Regions from separate parts of the Pectobacterium quasiaquaticum genome, predicted to be linked through region 1. Evidence: predicted binding sites of a transcription regulator. Region 1 holds the regulator's gene; each other region holds the start of a gene.
The links. Region 1 encodes CRP, which controls carbon source genes, mostly activating them, when cyclic AMP is high. Its sites were predicted from a motif close to ATGTGANNNNNNTCACAT; they were not measured.

Region 1 (4,215 bases):
CGGCCAACTCCAGTCTGGCAAGGTGGTGTTGGTGTGGTCTGAGTTACATGAAACCCTCAATATCATGCCCCGCAACCAGCTCAATGCTGGAGGACATGCCCCTTATTGAGCATGGCGAAAGTCGTGAAAGAACGCGTCAAACATGCTAACAATGATAATAATTACGTCTTTTTTGAGGATGCGCGCAGGCCTTCGGTCTATGCGAACCTCGCGATCACGGAGTCACGCGTCTTATGTCACATCAGCATCCGATTATTGCGGTTACCGGCTCCAGCGGAGCGGGAACCACAACAACCAGTCTGGCCTTCCGTAAGATTTTCCAGCAGTTTGATCTGCGTGCAGCCCAGTTGGAAGGCGATAGCTTTCACCGCTATACCCGCCCGGAAATGGATATGGCGATTCGTAAAGCGCGTGATTCAGGACGCCACATCAGCTATTTCGGCCCAGAAGCGAATGATTTCAGCCTGCTGGAACAGTCGTTTATCGAATATGGCCTGCACGGGCTCGGTCAGACGCGTAAATACCTTCATACCTATGATGAAGCCATTCCCTATAATCAGGTTCCCGGAACGTTCACGCCGTGGGAGCCAATGCCGGAACCCACGGACATCCTGTTCTATGAAGGATTGCACGGCGGCGTAGTCACCGAACAAAACGACGTGGCACAGCATGTCGATTTACTCGTCGGCGTGGTGCCGATCGTCAACCTGGAATGGATTCAAAAGCTGATTCGTGACGTTAATGAGCGCGGTCACTCGCGTGAAGCGGTGATGGATTCCGTCGTCCGCTCAATGGAAGACTACATCACCTATATCACGCCACAGTTCTCTCGCACACACATCAACTTCCAGCGTGTGCCTACCGTGGACACCTCCAACCCGTTCGCAGCCAAATCGATTCCGTCACTGGACGAAAGCTTCGTCGTGATTCATTTTCAGGGATTGGACAATATTGATTACCCCTATCTGCTCGCCATGTTGCAGGGTTCCTTTATTTCGCACATCAACACGCTGGTCGTTCCCGGCGGGAAGATGGGGCTGGCGATGGAATTGATCATGGCGCCGCTGGTGCAGCGGTTAATTGAAGGGAAAACTATCGAATAAGCATCGAGATACACGGGGCGGCCATAGGGGTGAGGCCTCCCTACCGGAACCTCCCCTGTGTTTCCCCTAATAACAGGCTTAAGTGACCAGAATGAGTGCCCAGAGAAAGGGATTATTCCAGCACTCTAATTTCGTGGCTGTGCGTCACCTCAACGGCTTTACCCAGCATCAGTGCTACAGAGCAGTATTTTTCCGCCGACAGTGCGACGGCTCGCTCGACAACTTTGTCGGTCAACCCTTTTCCCGTCACGATAAAATGCAGATTGATGTGGGTAAATAAACGCGGTGCGTCAGACCGACGCTCTGACGTTAATTTCACTTCACAATCCGCTACATCGTTGCGGCCTTTTTGCAGAATCGATACCACATCAATCGCGCTGCATCCGCCTACAGACATCAACACCATTTCCATCGGACTGGGCGCTTTATCACCGGAATTGCCGTCCATCAATATCTGATGCCCTGATGCAGATTCGCCCAAAAACGTTAAGCCTTCAACCCATTTCACCCGTGCCTGCATGATGCCTCTCCACTAAAAATTTTTTGAAAATTTATACCGTTACTGTACAAAAACCAGCGTTAATCAGCGCTTTGTCATGCTGAAGCGAGACAACACAAGACACGTCCTTCAAGCTGTGTTAAAACGAAAACAGAATAGACCTTTTCTGGACAAACCCAGAAACGAAGAAGATGATGGCCTGGCCAGACATACCCCAGCCACGTTTACGGTGCGGCAAGGCAGCAACCGGAAAATAAAGGGTACAGTGGTTTCAGTATATTCCCTGACGTCATTCTGCCTAGACTGAATTTTATTTTTTTAGCAGTAAAACACGCCGTACAGGGAACTCTGACCCCTGTAATTTGCGCAGTGAATTACAACAGAGGATGATAGCGAATGGTTCTCGGCAAACCGCAAACAGACCCAACTCTCGAATGGTTCCTTTCCCATTGTCATATTCACAAGTATCCATCGAAGAGCACGCTGATTCACCAAGGTGAAAAAGCAGAAACGCTTTACTACATCGTGAAAGGCTCTGTCGCAGTGCTAATCAAAGATGAAGAAGGCAAGGAAATGATTCTCTCCTACCTCAATCAGGGCGATTTTATCGGCGAGCTCGGCCTGTTTGAAGAAGGTCAGGAACGCAGCGCATGGGTTCGGGCAAAAACCGCCTGTGAAGTGGCCGAAATTTCCTATAAAAAATTCCGCCAGCTCATCCAGGTTAACCCGGATATCCTCATGCGCCTGTCTGCACAAATGGCAAGCAGACTTCAGGTTACCTCTGAGAAGGTCGGCAACCTCGCCTTCCTTGATGTGACCGGCCGTATTGCCCAAACCCTACTCAACCTGGCCAAACAACCTGATGCCATGACGCATCCAGATGGCATGCAAATAAAAATTACCCGTCAGGAAATTGGGCAAATCGTTGGCTGCTCGCGTGAAACCGTGGGCCGCATTCTGAAAATGTTAGAAGACCAGAATCTGATCTCTGCACACGGTAAAACGATTGTCGTTTACGGCACTCGCTAAGCCCCTGTCGCTGTACCCTACCAATAAAAAAGCGTGAAGCCTCGGCCTCACGCTTTTTTTATGGCGAGCTTCCTGCTCGCCACCCTACGGGTCGTTGCTAACGCAACGTTGAAAAACGTTCCCTACGTTTTTTATGGCTGATCTTTTGAGAGCATAATCAGTCTGCTGCGTTAACGACCTGCGCGACGGCTTTAGCAAATTTTGCCATCCCCTGCGCAATATCCTCTTCATCAATGATCAAAGATGGCACAAAGCGGATTACGTTCGGCCCAGCCATCAGCACCATAAGCCCCTGAGCCGTTGCCGCCGCCAGAAACTCGCCCGCACGACCGTGCCATTGCGGTTTCAGTTCAGCCCCCAGTAACAGCCCCATACCGCGGATCTGTTTGAATACATCGTACTGCTGATTGATTTTCTCAAGCTCGCTGACAAAGCGATCGTGGCGATCCGCTACACCTGACAGCACTTCTGGCGTATTGATAATATCCAGCGCGGCTTCCGCTACCGCACAGGCCAGCGGGTTGCCGCCATAGGTGGTGCCGTGCACCCCAACCGTCATGGCCGATGCGATCTCTTCCGTCGTCAGCATCGCGCTAATTGGGAAACCACCACCCAATGCTTTAGCCGTTGTGAGAATATCCGGCGTAATGCCGTAGTGCATGTAGCTAAATAGTTTGCCAGTACGCCCCATTCCGCTCTGCACTTCATCAAACACCAGCAGCGCCTTGTGCTGATCGCACAGCTCGCGAACGCCTTGTAAAAATTCAGGCGTAGCAGGCGTAATCCCCCCTTCACCCTGAACCGGCTCAAGCACGACTGCACAGGTGTGATCGTCCATCACCGCTTTAACCGCAGCCAGATCGTTGAAGGGAACATGAACAATATCGGCAGGCTTCGGCCCGAAACCATCGGCATATTTAGGCTGTCCGCCGACTGAGACGGTGAACAGCGTCCGACCATGGAATGCATTGTAGAAGGCGATGATCTTGGTTTTATACGGACTATGGCGTTTAACCGCATAGTGACGCGCCAGCTTGAAGGCAGCTTCATTGGCCTCAGCACCGGAGTTAACAAAAAACACACGGTCGGCAAAAGTCGCATCAATCAATTTGCTGGCGAGGCGCAACGCAGGCTCATTAGTGAAAATATTGCTGGTATGCCACAGCTTTTCACCCTGCTGCTGCAACGCGTTCACCAATGCAGGATGACAGTGACCCAGCGCCGTAACCGCAATACCGCCGGAGAAATCGATATACTCGCGGCCGTCCTGATCCCAGACGCGACTCCCTTTACCTTTCACGGGTACAAACTTCGCGGGTGCATAAACTGGCAAAATCACTTTATCGTGAGTATCCCGTGTCACTGCTTTCTGCTCTGCTGCCATTTGCTGCCTCACTCTGCTGTCCATCATATCGGAATGAAAATATAGTCACTAAATATGCATAAAAAATCAATTTCAGGCAATATTAAATCGGCTACTGAGGAGAATAACTTTCTATATAGCTAAATTTTAAGGAAATTATCCAAAAGCTGATGCCCTTGTTGGCTAAGAATGCTCTCTGGGTGAAACTGCACCCCTTCCAG
Region 2 (4,215 bases), 1.0 Mb from region 1:
GAGATCGATGAAAAAGACCAAACTGACACAATCGCTGATCATCGTTGCCCTGGGTTCAATTCTGGCTGGCGGTGCCATGGCTGAGGAAACATTAGGGCAGAAGGTGGAACGTATCGCGGACACTACTGGTACAAAAATCGATAACTCCGCCAATAAAGCCTCTGGCTACGTCAGTGACAGCGCGATCACAGCCAAGGTGAAGAGTGCGTTGTTGGAAGACAAATCGATTACCAGCAGCGACATTTCCGTTGAAACATCAAATGGCGTCGTCACGCTGAGCGGCTTTGTCGGTAGTCAGGAATTGAGCACCCGTGCGGTGCAAATCGCGACGCAGGTTGAGGGTGTCCAGTCCGTCAGCGATAAACTGCAGGTGAAAGATTCCCAATCACAATCGGTTGGCGCTTATGCCGATGATGCGGTGATTACCAGCACGATTAAAGCCAAACTGCTGGCAGATAACATTGTTCCGTCCCGTAAAGTGAAAGTCGAAACGCAGGCTGGCGTCGTGCAACTGAGCGGCGGGGTGGATAACAAAGCGCAGTCCGACCGTGCTGAAAGTATTGCGAAGGCCGTTGACGGCGTGAAAAGCGTCAAGAACGACCTGACAGTGAAATAACCATCGCTATACCGTACAGGGTTATCCGTAATGGCGGATAACCCTACCTAATCCGCATAACAAACACCCTCTGTGGATACGCAGTCAGGACGCAAGACGCGCGTCAGGATGACCACCATGATTATTTTTCATTTTTGTCTGGTAAGGAGAGCGTATGTTTCGTTGGGGCATTATATTTTTAGTTATCGCACTGATCGCGGCAGCACTGGGTTTCGGCGGATTGGCCGGTACAGCAGCGGGTGCGGCGAAAATCGTCTTTGTGGTCGGTATTATTCTGTTTCTGGTTAGCTTGTTCTCGGGTCGAAAACGGCCGTAGCACAGCACCTTCTTTCATTCTTTCTCCATAGAAAGAAATGTCATACAGAGCACACAGCCGCGCCACGCGGCTGTCATATTTTACCGGCACACTATCTTTTACCGGCACACTATCTTTTACTGATACAAATCTTTTACTAATACGACCCGCGTATTTGCTGCATTTCGACAGTTTATCAGGAGGGTGATGATGAATAGCGATATCGTTGTTGGTAAATGGAAACAGTGGAAAGGGAATTTTCTGGCGCTGTGTGCCGATTGGTTTGACAGCGACTGTGCCTGGCTGGAAGGGAGTAACGATTACCTGTCCGGCGTGTTGCAAGAGGGTTACGGAAAAGCGCACGAAGAGGTATCCTCAGAGAAAACCACGCTACACTGAGGCCTCACCGCAACGACAAGTCCGATTCTGCCATGAGGCTTTTGGCAGGATATTACTTGGGTGTAGATTAGGTCGCCTCATCTTGACGTGCCTAATCTTGACGGAGAGAAGCAACGTGCTTTCTGAACGACACCGCTTTATCGATACCCACTGCCATTTCGATTTCCCCTTATTCCATGATGATGCACCGGAAAGCCTGCGTCTGGCGCAAGACGCAGGAGTTGAGCGCATCATTATTCCGGCTGTGGCTTCTCAGCATTTTGAGCGCGTGTTGACGCTTGCTCGCACCTACTCTCCACTTTATGCCGCTCTGGGCCTTCACCCGCTTTATATCGCTGAACATCAGGAAAGTGACCTGCTCCGTCTGGAAGAGGAACTGCGCCAGTGGCCTGTCACGCTGGTGGCGGTGGGGGAGATTGGGTTGGATCTCTATATGCCGGAACCGCAGTTTGAGAGGCAACTTACCTTTCTTGAGGCTCAGCTTCGGCTGGCGAAAAAATACGATCTCCCGACGATCCTGCACTCGCGACGCAGTCACGACAGGCTGGCGCAATGGCTCCGCCGTATCGATGTGCCGCGTACTGGCGTCGTCCATGGGTTTGCAGGCAGCCTGGCGCAGGCGCAGGCCTTTATCCGGCTGGGCTATTACATCGGTGTGGGGGGAACCATTACCTATGACAGAGCGAACAAAACGCGTCAGGCGATCGCGCGGCTACCGTTAGATAGGCTGCTGCTGGAAACTGACGCGCCCGATATGCCGATGAGTGGCTATCAGGGGCAGCCCAATCGACCCGAGCGTATTTCGTGCGCGTTTCAAACGCTGTGTGAGCTACGAGCAGAACCGCCTGAAGAGATTGCTGAGGCGCTGTGGCAGAATTCGTTCAGGCTGTTTGGGCGGCTCACTCCGACATAACACCGTTACCGTTATGCTGAAACGCTTCCCCTAAAGCGGGAGCCTGTTTGCTTTCACTTTTCTCTTATTTCTGTGCAACAGCAGACAGAACAGTCATTCCGATTTCATATATCATCCATCAAATTGTGATGCAGATCACTTTTCAGTGTTTTGGACTGTTCGATGTTGTGTGTATTTGTGACATAAATTAGCGACCTTTTCGGGCCACTCTTTATAATCGGCTCGCCAAGGCGTACTTACCGTTCTGGCGACACGATTTTTATTCTGTTTTCACTTTTTCACGCGTTATAGGGAACTGCACATGCAACTCGTTATGAGTCTCATCGGCATGCTTGTTCTGATTTTGTTCGCGGTTATGTTGTCCAGTAATCGTAAAGCGATCAGATTGCGCACCGTAGTGGGTGCTTTCATTCTTCAGATTGGTATCGGTGCGCTGGTGTTGTATGTGCCAGTAGGACGCAAAATTCTGGAAGGATTGACGGGCGGTGTAGCAAACGTTATCGCCTACGGAAACCAAGGGGTTTCATTCATTTTTGGCGGTCTGGTTTCCGACAAAATGTTCGAAGTCTTTGGCGGTGGTGGGTTTGTTTTCGCATTCCGTGTTTTACCGATCATCGTCTTTTTCTCTTCCCTTGTGGCGGTACTGTATTACATGGGTGTGATGCAGTGGGTCATCCGTTTATTAGGCGGCGGGTTGCAGAAACTGTTGGGAACCTCCCGTACTGAATCGCTCTCTGCAACCGCCAACATCTTTGTCGGCCAAACGGAAGCGCCGCTGGTGGTTCGTCCCTATATCGCCAACATGACGCGTTCTGAGCTGTTTGCGGTGATGTGTGGTGGATTGGCTTCCATTGCGGGATCGGTGATGGCGGGCTATGCCCAGATGGGGGTGCCACTGGACTACCTGATTGCGGCCTCCTTCATGGCGGCACCGGGTGGATTGCTGTTCGCCAAATTGATGGTGCCGGAAACGGAGAAAACGCACGACCATGACGAGATGGTTGGCTTTGTCGATGAAGACGATCGCCCAGCTAACGTCATTGATGCCGCGGCAAGTGGCGCGGCGTCCGGTATGCAGTTGGCGCTGAATGTGGGGGCGATGCTGCTGGCTTTTGTCGCGTTGATTGCTCTTCTTAACGGCATTCTGGGCGGCATCGGTGGCTGGTTTGATTATCCGCAACTGTCGCTGCAACTGATTCTGGGGTGGGTGTTCTCGCCCGTTGCTTTCTTGATCGGTGTACCGTGGCATGAAGCAACGGTTGCGGGCTCGTTCATTGGGCAAAAACTGATCGTCAACGAGTTCGTCGCTTACATGAATTTCAGCGAGTACCTGAAGGCAGATGATGTGGTTGCCGCTGCGGGCTTGCAGGTTCTGTCGGAGCATACCAAAGCGGTGATTTCGTTCGCGCTGTGCGGCTTTGCTAACCTTTCGTCTATTGCTATCCTTATTGGAGGTTTGGGCAGTATGGCACCGACTCGGCGTCAGGATATTGCCCGATTGGGTTTGAAAGCGGTTGCGGCAGGTACGCTTTCTAACCTGATGAGCGCCTGCATCGCAGGGTTCTTCCTGACCCTGTAAATGTAACCAGGCATTCTTGCAGTAGCGAGATGATGGGCGGCGAAAGTCGCCCATTGTTCGTTTAAATCCCCGCATTTCCTAGGGTTTAAGCGTGACTTATGCAGCATTTACCGAATGCGGGCGCGATAGGCTTGCCAGAGTGGAGCAACATGCTTTCTGCTTTTATTGATGATGTTGAATGGATTACGTTTCCACGGGCAACGGACGGTGTCGCTTATCCAGGTATTACTGCTCGCTGCCATTTCCACTTGTCTGCCTACGACGACGCGCTTTTTGCCGAGGCGAACATTCCTTTTTCCGACGCGCTAGAGCGTGCGGTGCCGAAACGCCGCGCTGAATTTCTGGCTGGGCGCTGTGTGGCCAAACACGTGTTGAACAAGCTAGAACACCCTGATTTTGTTCTGCATAGCGGG
Region 3 (4,215 bases), 1.9 Mb from region 1:
GTCGATTAGTGCGCACGTAGGATCGAGCCGCTCCTCGGTTTATTCTGCGACCAAAGCGGCTTTCCTTAGCCTGTCAAAGACGCTGTCGAGCGAACTGATGGCGCGTGGTATTCGCATCAACGCGGTTAGCCCTGGGCCAATCGATACCCCGCTATATGACAAACTTGGTATTCCCGACAGTTATCGCAAACAAGTCAATGAGGAGATTGTCAAAAGCATCCCTTCAGGCCGTTTCGGTACGGCGGAGGAGATTGCCAAGGCGGTGTTGTACCTGGCTTCAGATGAGTCCCGATGGACCATCGGTAGTGAAATCGTCGTGGATGGCGGGCGTCTGTTGAACGACTGATCTGGCATGACGATTGGCGTGCGGTGTTTATCATTAGCTAATCACTGCGCCAGTAAGAAAGAGACAAATGCCTTGTGATGAGCAATAAAAAGCAGGTAAGTCGCCTTACCTGCTTTATCACGTTGTGACTGCTAGCAATGAGAACGTATGCTTTATTTATAAACTCGTACGTTATTTAGAACGCCATTCTTTATTTAGAACACATAATTTAGAACACATAGTTAAAGTTCACGCCGTATAGCCAGGCCTTACCTTTAGAACTGAAGTTGTAACTTGGAGAGCCAGCTCTATCAGAGAGAGGTTCGCTGATATCAACTTGCTTACCATGCATATAGGAAACGCCAATATCCACTGACGCGTCTTTATTGAAGGCGTAGGTGGTACCTGCGCTTAACCAGAAACGATCCTGATCGGGGATAGAGATAGAACGTCTGTCGGCTGGTATCGGGCTGTCATCAAACGCGATACCACTACGGAACGTCCAGTTATCGTCATGATAGTAGGTGGTGCCGAGTGCGAGACGGTAGGCATCACGGAAGCCTTCCTCTTTCTGGAACAGCGTGTTGCCAGTGTTACCTGTCGCTTTCAGTTCCTGGAAATGGCTCCAACTGGTGTAAGTTAGGCTGTAGTGAACCGCCCATTTCGGTGCAACACGGTGGTAGGCGGACGCTTCCCACATTTCTGGCAGATTGAGTGTCAGCTTACCGGGAATGGTTGCACCATTGAGGGCACCAGGTCCAGCGGACCGTTGGTTACTGTAATCGCCATTGAAATCGATATCGACTTTGGAACGATAGGTCAGGCCGAAGCGGTTATTTTCATCCACTTCATACAGAATCCCGGCGTTCCAGCCGTATCCCCATTCTTTACCTTCCAGACGAGCCATCTCTGAAGATGGACCAGCAACAGCACCCTGAGCGCCACCCGCACCAGCAGGAACATTAGCCAGTTCACCAGCGCGCCGAATAAATTTGGCATCGGCATAAACCGCGTTAACCCCTAAACCAAAACTGAAATGTTGGTTCAGGCGATATGCGGCGCTCAGGTTCAGGTTTGACGTCAACAGGTCGGTTTCACCGCCGATAGAACCTGCTGCATAGTTATCATTAAATTTAGTCGCCAGACCATAGTTAGTGGTGGCGGAAGCACCAATCGCCCACTGTTCATTCAGCGGCATGATGAAATGCAGGTTCGGCACCCAAGCGTGCGGCGCGATGTTTTTAGCGCTGGTATCTTGCCCAGTCAGGGAATTTTTCCCCTGAACATCGATATCTGGGTTGATATAGGTGACACCACCGGAGAAAGACGGACGGTCAAACATGGTCATGGTCGCTGGGTTACGGCTACCTGAGGTCGCATTATCGGCTACCGCACCTTCACCAGAAAACGCACGTCCCAGACCCGATGATGAGTATTCATTTAGCTGGAAACCAGCTGCGGACACATTTGCTGAAAACAGGGCCACCGCAACAGCAATTGTGGATTGTTTGAACAGGTTTTTCTGGTTCATGACCAAAACCTCTTTATATGCTTGTTATTTAACGTTGTTACACGGGGTAACAAGGGACGCGCATTGTAGGGGGCGCACTCAGCCTGACAAATCAGACCAGTTGCCAAAGTATAAGTGGGGAATACGACAATGTTGCATTTGTGTATTGGAAATATTTCCAAAATGATGCGAAATTTAGATCTGCTTAACGTTTTAGTTAATTTGTGTGAAGCGATATTACTCGATTTTTACTGCTGCATAACACCGTAATGTGATTAATATCAATAAAATTACGGTCGAGCATGAAGTGCTGGTACTGCTTTGGGATGAGGGAGTAAAATATAAGGAAGATAAAAATATTTGAACTGGATCATATCTCCCCGCGTTTTAAGAGGAAAGTAGCATGACGAACGTAATCAACAAATGCAGTGCTGAAGAAACCGCAGCCTGCTGCTGTGTCGATGTCGGCACAATTATGGATAACACGGATTGCACGGCGTCTTATAGCAACGTTTTCGGCGATCGTGCTGAGGCGGAAGCGGCACTGGCCGCCCTGACGGAAAAAGCGCGTGCGGTAGAGTCTGAACCTTGTGAAATCGCCAGCACGCTGGAAGAGGTAGACGGCGGTGTTAAATTGGACATCGATTTCTCGTTCAGCTGCCAGGCTGAAACGATGATTTTCCAGCTCGGCCTGCGTTAAGCTCATCTCTCACAGGAGCCTTGATTGGCTCCTGTGCTTTTCACGTATTGATCTGCATTTCATTATTACTCTCCAAATCTTGCTGTTTTCATTCCCGCCTATTATTCATTACGCAAAAGGTCACACTTTTGTGTGGCGCAGCTTTGCGTAATGTAACTATTTGGTTAACAATAAAATCAGGTCTGACCTGTTGTGCGCGTACTTTATTTTTGGTTAACGGAAGTATTTTTGGTTAACGGGAGTATTTTCGGTTAACAGGAGCGTTTATGAGCGAGGTATTACCTCTGATAACCCGCCGTGGCGATCGCATTGCGTTCGTGAGCGGATTACGCACCCCATTTGCTCGGCAGGCAACGGCCTATCATGGCGTACCTGCCATCGAATTAGGGAAGCTCGTCACCAGCGAATTACTGGTCCGCACTGGGATCGATCCTGAGTTGATCGAGCTATTGGTCTTTGGGCAGGTGGTCCAAATGCCCGAAGCGCCGAATATCGCCAGAGAGATCGTGCTCGGCACGGGCATGAGCGTGCATACCGATGCCTACAGCGTGTCGCGCGCCTGCGCCACCAGCTTTCAGGCGGTTGCCAACGTGGCGGAAAGCATTATGGCGGGTATGGTGGAGGTCGGCATTGCCGGCGGGGCGGATTCCTCTTCCGTGCTGCCGATTGGCGTCAGTAAAGCGTTGGCCAGAACGCTAGTGGATATGAACAAGGCTCGGACGCTGAGCCAGAAGTTGAAACTGTTAAGCGGCCTGCGCCCAAAAGATCTGCTGCCGGTTGCGCCCGCCGTGGCGGAGTATTCCACCGGGCTACGCATGGGCGATACCGCCGAGCAAATGGCAAAAACCTACGGCATAACGCGTGAAGAGCAGGATGAACTGGCGCATCGCTCACACAAGCTGGCGGCTCAGGCCTGGGAATCCGGCGTGCTGCGCGATGAAGTGATGACGGCTTACGTCCCGCCTTATGACAAGGCGCTGAGCGAAGATAACAATGTGCGTCATGATTCCGCACTGGATCAATATTCCCGCTTACGCCCGGCGTTCGATCGCCGACACGGTACGGTCACGGCGGCGAACAGTACGCCGCTCACGGATGGTGCGGCGGCGGTGTTGATGATGAGTGAGTCTAAGGCCAAAAGTCTGGGGCTCACGCCACTAGGCTACCTACGCAGCTATGCATTCAGCGCTATCGGTGTGCAGCGTGATATGTTGCTGGGGCCGGCTTACGCCTCCCCGCTGGCGTTGGCAAGGGCTGGCGTGACGCTGAGCGATCTGACGCTTATTGATATGCACGAAGCCTTTGCCGCCCAAACGTTGGCAAATCTCAAACTGTTTGCCAGCGATGAGTTCGCCCGTAATCAACTGGGTAGAAACGCCGCACTGGGTGAGGTAGATCGCGCTAAGTTCAATGTGTTGGGGGGATCCATTGCCTATGGACATCCCTTTGCTGCCACTGGCGCGAGGATGATTACCCAAACGCTGAATGAACTGCGCCGTCGTGGCGGCGGACTGGGGTTAACCACCGCCTGCGCGGCTGGCGGGCTGGGTGCGGCAATGGTACTGGAGGTGACGCCATGAACGATCAACAGCCTTTCTCCGTCACAACATCGTCTGCAATGGAAACAACATCGTCTGTGACGGCAAGCCCCTCAGCCTTTTCCCTAACGATTCGGTCGGA
Region 4 (4,215 bases), 990 kb from region 1:
TGAGAAAAGCAGGTCGGGTTAAAATCCAGCCCGAGCTGGTGGCGCTTGGCCCATTCAACCCAGGTGCTGAAATGCTCGGGGGCAATCTCGTTGCGGGCGACGGGCTGTGCGGATTCCAGATAAATGGCATGCAGGTTCAGTCGTTTAGGGCCGGGGATCAGCGCAAAGGCCTGTTCCAGATCGGCACGCAGTTCATCCGGCGTGCTCGCTTTGCCGGGGTAGTTGCCGGTGGCCTGAATACCGCCGGTGAGTGGCCCGCCGGTGTTCTCGAATCCGACCACATCGTCGCCCTGCCAGCAGTGCATTGACACCGGAATCTGGTCGAGCTGTTCCAGCACGGCCTCTACGTCAATATTCATGCTGGCGTAGCGTGCTTTTGCCAGTTGCCAGGCGGTTTCAATTGGTGTGCTCATTGCGTAGTCTCCTTTTTGCCCTGTGGGGCGGTTTCTGGCTGGCTGAGCGCCTGAAAACGACGCCAGTGCCCGGCAAAATCACTCTCCGCACATGGGGTATAGCGATGCAGAGGGAAGTTATGAGTCAGCATGTGCCGGAATGCGTTAAGGTCGGCAACGGCGCCTAGCGCCATCAGTTGGCAGCCGATATTGCCAAGTGTCGAGGCCTCGACCGGCCCGGCCAGAACCGGAATCTGGCACACATCGGCGCACAGTTGGTTCAGGAAGGCGTTCTGGCTGCCACCGCCGACAATATGCAACTGGCGGATTGGCGCGTGGCACAGTTCGCCCAGTTCCAGTACCACCTGCCTATAGAGCAGCGCGAGGCTGTCGAAGATGCAGCGTGCCAGCTCGGCATCGCTGTGGGGCACGGGCTGGCCGTGCTCACGGCAATAGTCGCGGATCGCCTGATGCATGGACGGCGGATTGATAAAGCGATCGTCATTCGGATTAATCAGACTGACAAAAGCGGGCAGAGCGGCGGCGGACTGAATCAGCGCGCCTAAATCCTTGATGTCACGCTCCTGACAAACGCGCTGTAGCAGCCACAGCCCCATGATGTTTTTCAGTACCCGATAGGTGCCGTCCACGCCACCTTCGTTGGTGATATTGGCGGCCAGCGCCTGCTGGCTATTAAACGGCGTGTCGCTCTCGATGCCCATTAGCGACCAGGTGCCGGAGCTGAGATAGGCGCTGTCGCGGCTTAGCAACGGTGCGCCGACCACCGCGCTGGCGGTGTCGTGCGTGGCGACAGCGGTGACGGGAATCTGCCGTCCGCTTGGCGCTGTCCAGTTCCCCACGGCGTGCCCCGGCTGCACCGGATCGCTCAACCAGCGGCGCGGGATGCCCAGATAGTCCAGCAGTTCGCTGTCCCAGGTTTTCTGTTCCAGATTAAGCAGTTGGGTTGTGCTGGCGTTGGTGTATTCGCAGACGACATTCCCCGTGAGGCGATAGTGAAAATAGTCGGGAATCATCAGCAGGTGTGCCACCTGATTCAGATCGTCAGACGGTGCGTCACACAGCGCTTTAAGCTGATAAAGCGTATTAAATGGCAGGAACTGAATGCCGGTACGCTGATAGATCGCCTCACGTCCCAGTTCGGCAGTGACGGTAGCCATCACGCCGTCGGTGCGGTGATCGCGATAGGAATACGGCAGGCCAACACGCTGCCCGTCCTTATCGAGTAGCACATAGTCCACGCCCCAACTGTCGATCCCGATGCTATCGGGGGTGATACCCATGGCATCGATTTGGTGTAATCCGGTGAGGATGTCACCTTCCAGCGCGGCCAGATCCCACTGGTGATGGTTGTCCTGAAACACCAGCGTATTGCTGAAACGGTGAATTTCTTTCAGCGTCAAATGCTGCGTTGCGGTGTGCAAGGTTGCCAGCATGACCCGACCACTGGATGCACCTAAATCCACCGCCACGATATTCTTCACCGCCATAGCCGCACTCCTTACTTGTTGGATGTGTTGCAGTGTAAGGAGCGGTAACAGAAGCCACCTTCCTATGAGTGCCATCTACAACAGGCGGCTGGCAAAATGACAAAGCTGACCGTGAAAGGGCTCACAATCTGGGAAATTACTTAGGGAATAACCATGAGGAAATCAGGGGAAAAGGCGATGTGATCCTTGCCACACTTCAATCAATTAGGCGATGAGATCTTAAAAAAAGAGCAGTCAGATGGCGTGTGGGCGACGGTATTTGAAGGCCGGTTTTGTGGCTTCTGACTACTCTTTTCAAAGGCTACACTTTTGCCAGAGGCTGAATGGAGAACTGAAATGACGTTACTTCGTGGTGATGATTTTTTTACTTCGCGTGCCGTAACGGTTGCGGTGGAACCGCGTACCCCACAAGTGGCGTTTCCTGAGCATTATCATGATTTCTGGGAAATCGTGCTGGTGGAGCAGGGTGCGGGTGTCCATGTGTTTAACGACCAACCTTATGCGCTGTGCAGCGGTTCGGTCTTCTTCGTTCGCGATAACGATCGGCATCTGTTTGAAGACGTCGAAGGGCTGTGCCTGACCAACATGCTGTACCGCTCGCCGCGCGGGTTCCGCTTCCTTTCCGATATCGCCGCCTTTTTGCCGTATGGCCCGAACGGCGAATGGCAAGGGCAGTGGCAGGTGAATGCAGCGGGGATGCAGCAGTTGAAACAGTCGTTGAACAGTCTGGCTGAACTGGCGCAGAGCGATGCGCCAGAGGCTATTGCTGCCAGCGAAAGCCTGTTTCTGCACATTCTGGTGCAACTGCGTCAACACTGTTTCCAGACGGAGGGCAACGGCTCCGAGCGTCAAGGAGTGCAGGCGCTGCTGGGCTGGCTGCAAAACAACTACAGTGAAGAAGTGAACTGGGGCGACTTGGCTGACCAGTTCTCGCTGCCGCTGCGTACGTTGCATCGTCAGCTCAAACAACACACCGGTATGACGCCACAACGCTATCTGAATCGGTTAAGATTACTGGAGGCTCGTCGGCGGTTGCAGCAGAGTGATGATTCTATCACCACGATTGCGCACGCCTGTGGATTTAGCGACAGCAATCACTTCTCGACGCAATTCCGCAAGGCATTCTCGCAGGCACCTAAGTCACTACGCCATCAGGCGTTTTCTCGTGAAGAGTAGGTAATAGCAACTGCGGGTGAGGGAATGGCGACAGTAATACGGGGTTTGAAATTACAGACTGAAGACTATTTTCTCACCGACAAAAATGCCGTGATGGTTGCTGAACGGCATCCTCAGCCGGTGTTTCCGCTGCATCATCATGATTTCGACGAACTGGTGATTGTCTGGCGTGGCAATGGCCTTCACCTCTGGAACGATGTGCCTTACCGCATTACCCGTGGCGATATGTTCTATGTCTCCGCGAATGATCGCCACAGCTATGAATCCGTCCACGGGCTCGAACTGGACAATATTCTCTATATTCGCAATCGCCTGACGCTATCCGCCGACTGGCAAGCGTTACTGCCGGGCGGGGAGCTGCCACAAAGCCAGCGTCACTGGTGCTTAGGCTCGCAAGGCATGGATACCCTCCGTGAGAAGGTGGACGCGCTGACGCAGGAGTGTATGAAGTCGGATACGCTGTCGTTGCAACTGAGTGAAGCACTGTTGTTGCAGATTGCACTGCTGGCGGCACGTTATCGCCATTCTCCGGATAGCCCACAGTTGGCGGACGCGCACCAGTTGGATATGTTGATGAATGCGCTGCGTGCCAGCATTGCCGCGCCGTTTCGCTTTGAAGCCTTCTGTGAACAGCACCACTTCAGCGCCCGCACTTTACGTTCGCGCTTTAAAGAACAAACCGGCATGAGCGTGCCGCACTACTTGCGCCAGCTGCGGCTATGCAAGGCGATGGAGCTGCTGCGTTATGACCTGCAAACCATTGGCGACGTTGCCGCACTGTGCGGTTTTGAAGACAGTAACTACTTCTCCGTGGTGTTCCATCAGGCGTTCGGCGTTTCGCCCAGCGCTTATCGCCAGCGCTTCCTGAATGTGGAGTGACACCCGCATCGTTCGGGGTTAATATCACTGGTGACACCAATGATATTAACCGGAGCATATTATGGCTGACACCACACGTCAAACCACGACGCTGCGCATCGATCAGGACATTAAGGAACGACTGAAAACGCTGGCCGATGACCGCAACAGCTCAGCCCATGCGCTGATGCTGGAAGCGATTGCCGAATACGTTGAGCGGGAAGAAAAACGCAGCCAGTACCGTAAAGAGGCGTTGGCCGCGTGGGAAGACTATCAGGACA

Region 2: the regulator CRP is predicted to act here: its motif matches at 2,347-2,364, upstream of IG609_RS02505 (NupC/NupG family nucleoside CNT transporter).
Region 3: the regulator CRP is predicted to act here: its motif matches at 2,105-2,122, upstream of fadL (long-chain fatty acid transporter FadL).
Region 4: the regulator CRP is predicted to act here: its motif matches at 2,078-2,095, upstream of rhaS (HTH-type transcriptional activator RhaS).

Annotation. Positions count from the first base shown of each region.
Region 1 covers NZ_CP065177.1:3,972,122-3,976,336, forward strand. The annotation lists gene IG609_RS18205 (YheU family protein) at 1-109, shown strand, start outside; gene IG609_RS18210 (phosphoribulokinase) at 234-1,103, shown strand; gene IG609_RS18215 (OsmC family protein) at 1,216-1,623, opposite strand; gene crp (cAMP-activated global transcriptional regulator CRP) at 1,999-2,631, shown strand; gene argD (bifunctional acetylornithine/succinyldiaminopimelate transaminase) at 2,789-4,015, opposite strand; gene IG609_RS18230 (aminodeoxychorismate synthase component II) at 4,135-4,215, opposite strand, start outside.
Region 2 covers NZ_CP065177.1:525,196-529,410, forward strand. The annotation lists gene osmY (molecular chaperone OsmY) at 8-616, shown strand; gene IG609_RS02490 (DUF1328 domain-containing protein) at 771-932, shown strand; gene IG609_RS02495 (CsbD family protein) at 1,122-1,310, shown strand; gene IG609_RS02500 (TatD family hydrolase) at 1,426-2,223, shown strand; gene IG609_RS02505 (NupC/NupG family nucleoside CNT transporter) at 2,525-3,802, shown strand; gene IG609_RS02510 (4'-phosphopantetheinyl transferase family protein) at 3,952-4,215, shown strand, end outside.
Region 3 covers NZ_CP065177.1:1,376,323-1,380,537, forward strand. The annotation lists gene IG609_RS06300 (SDR family oxidoreductase) at 1-346, shown strand, start outside; gene fadL (long-chain fatty acid transporter FadL) at 555-1,856, opposite strand; gene IG609_RS06310 (YfcZ/YiiS family protein) at 2,239-2,535, shown strand; gene fadI (acetyl-CoA C-acyltransferase FadI) at 2,802-4,115, shown strand; gene fadJ (fatty acid oxidation complex subunit alpha FadJ) at 4,112-4,215, shown strand, end outside.
Region 4 covers NZ_CP065177.1:496,187-500,401, forward strand. The annotation lists gene IG609_RS02330 (L-rhamnose isomerase) at 1-413, opposite strand, end outside; gene rhaB (rhamnulokinase) at 410-1,900, opposite strand; gene rhaS (HTH-type transcriptional activator RhaS) at 2,237-3,076, shown strand; gene IG609_RS02345 (helix-turn-helix domain-containing protein) at 3,101-3,955, shown strand; gene IG609_RS02350 (CopG family ribbon-helix-helix protein) at 4,017-4,215, shown strand, end outside.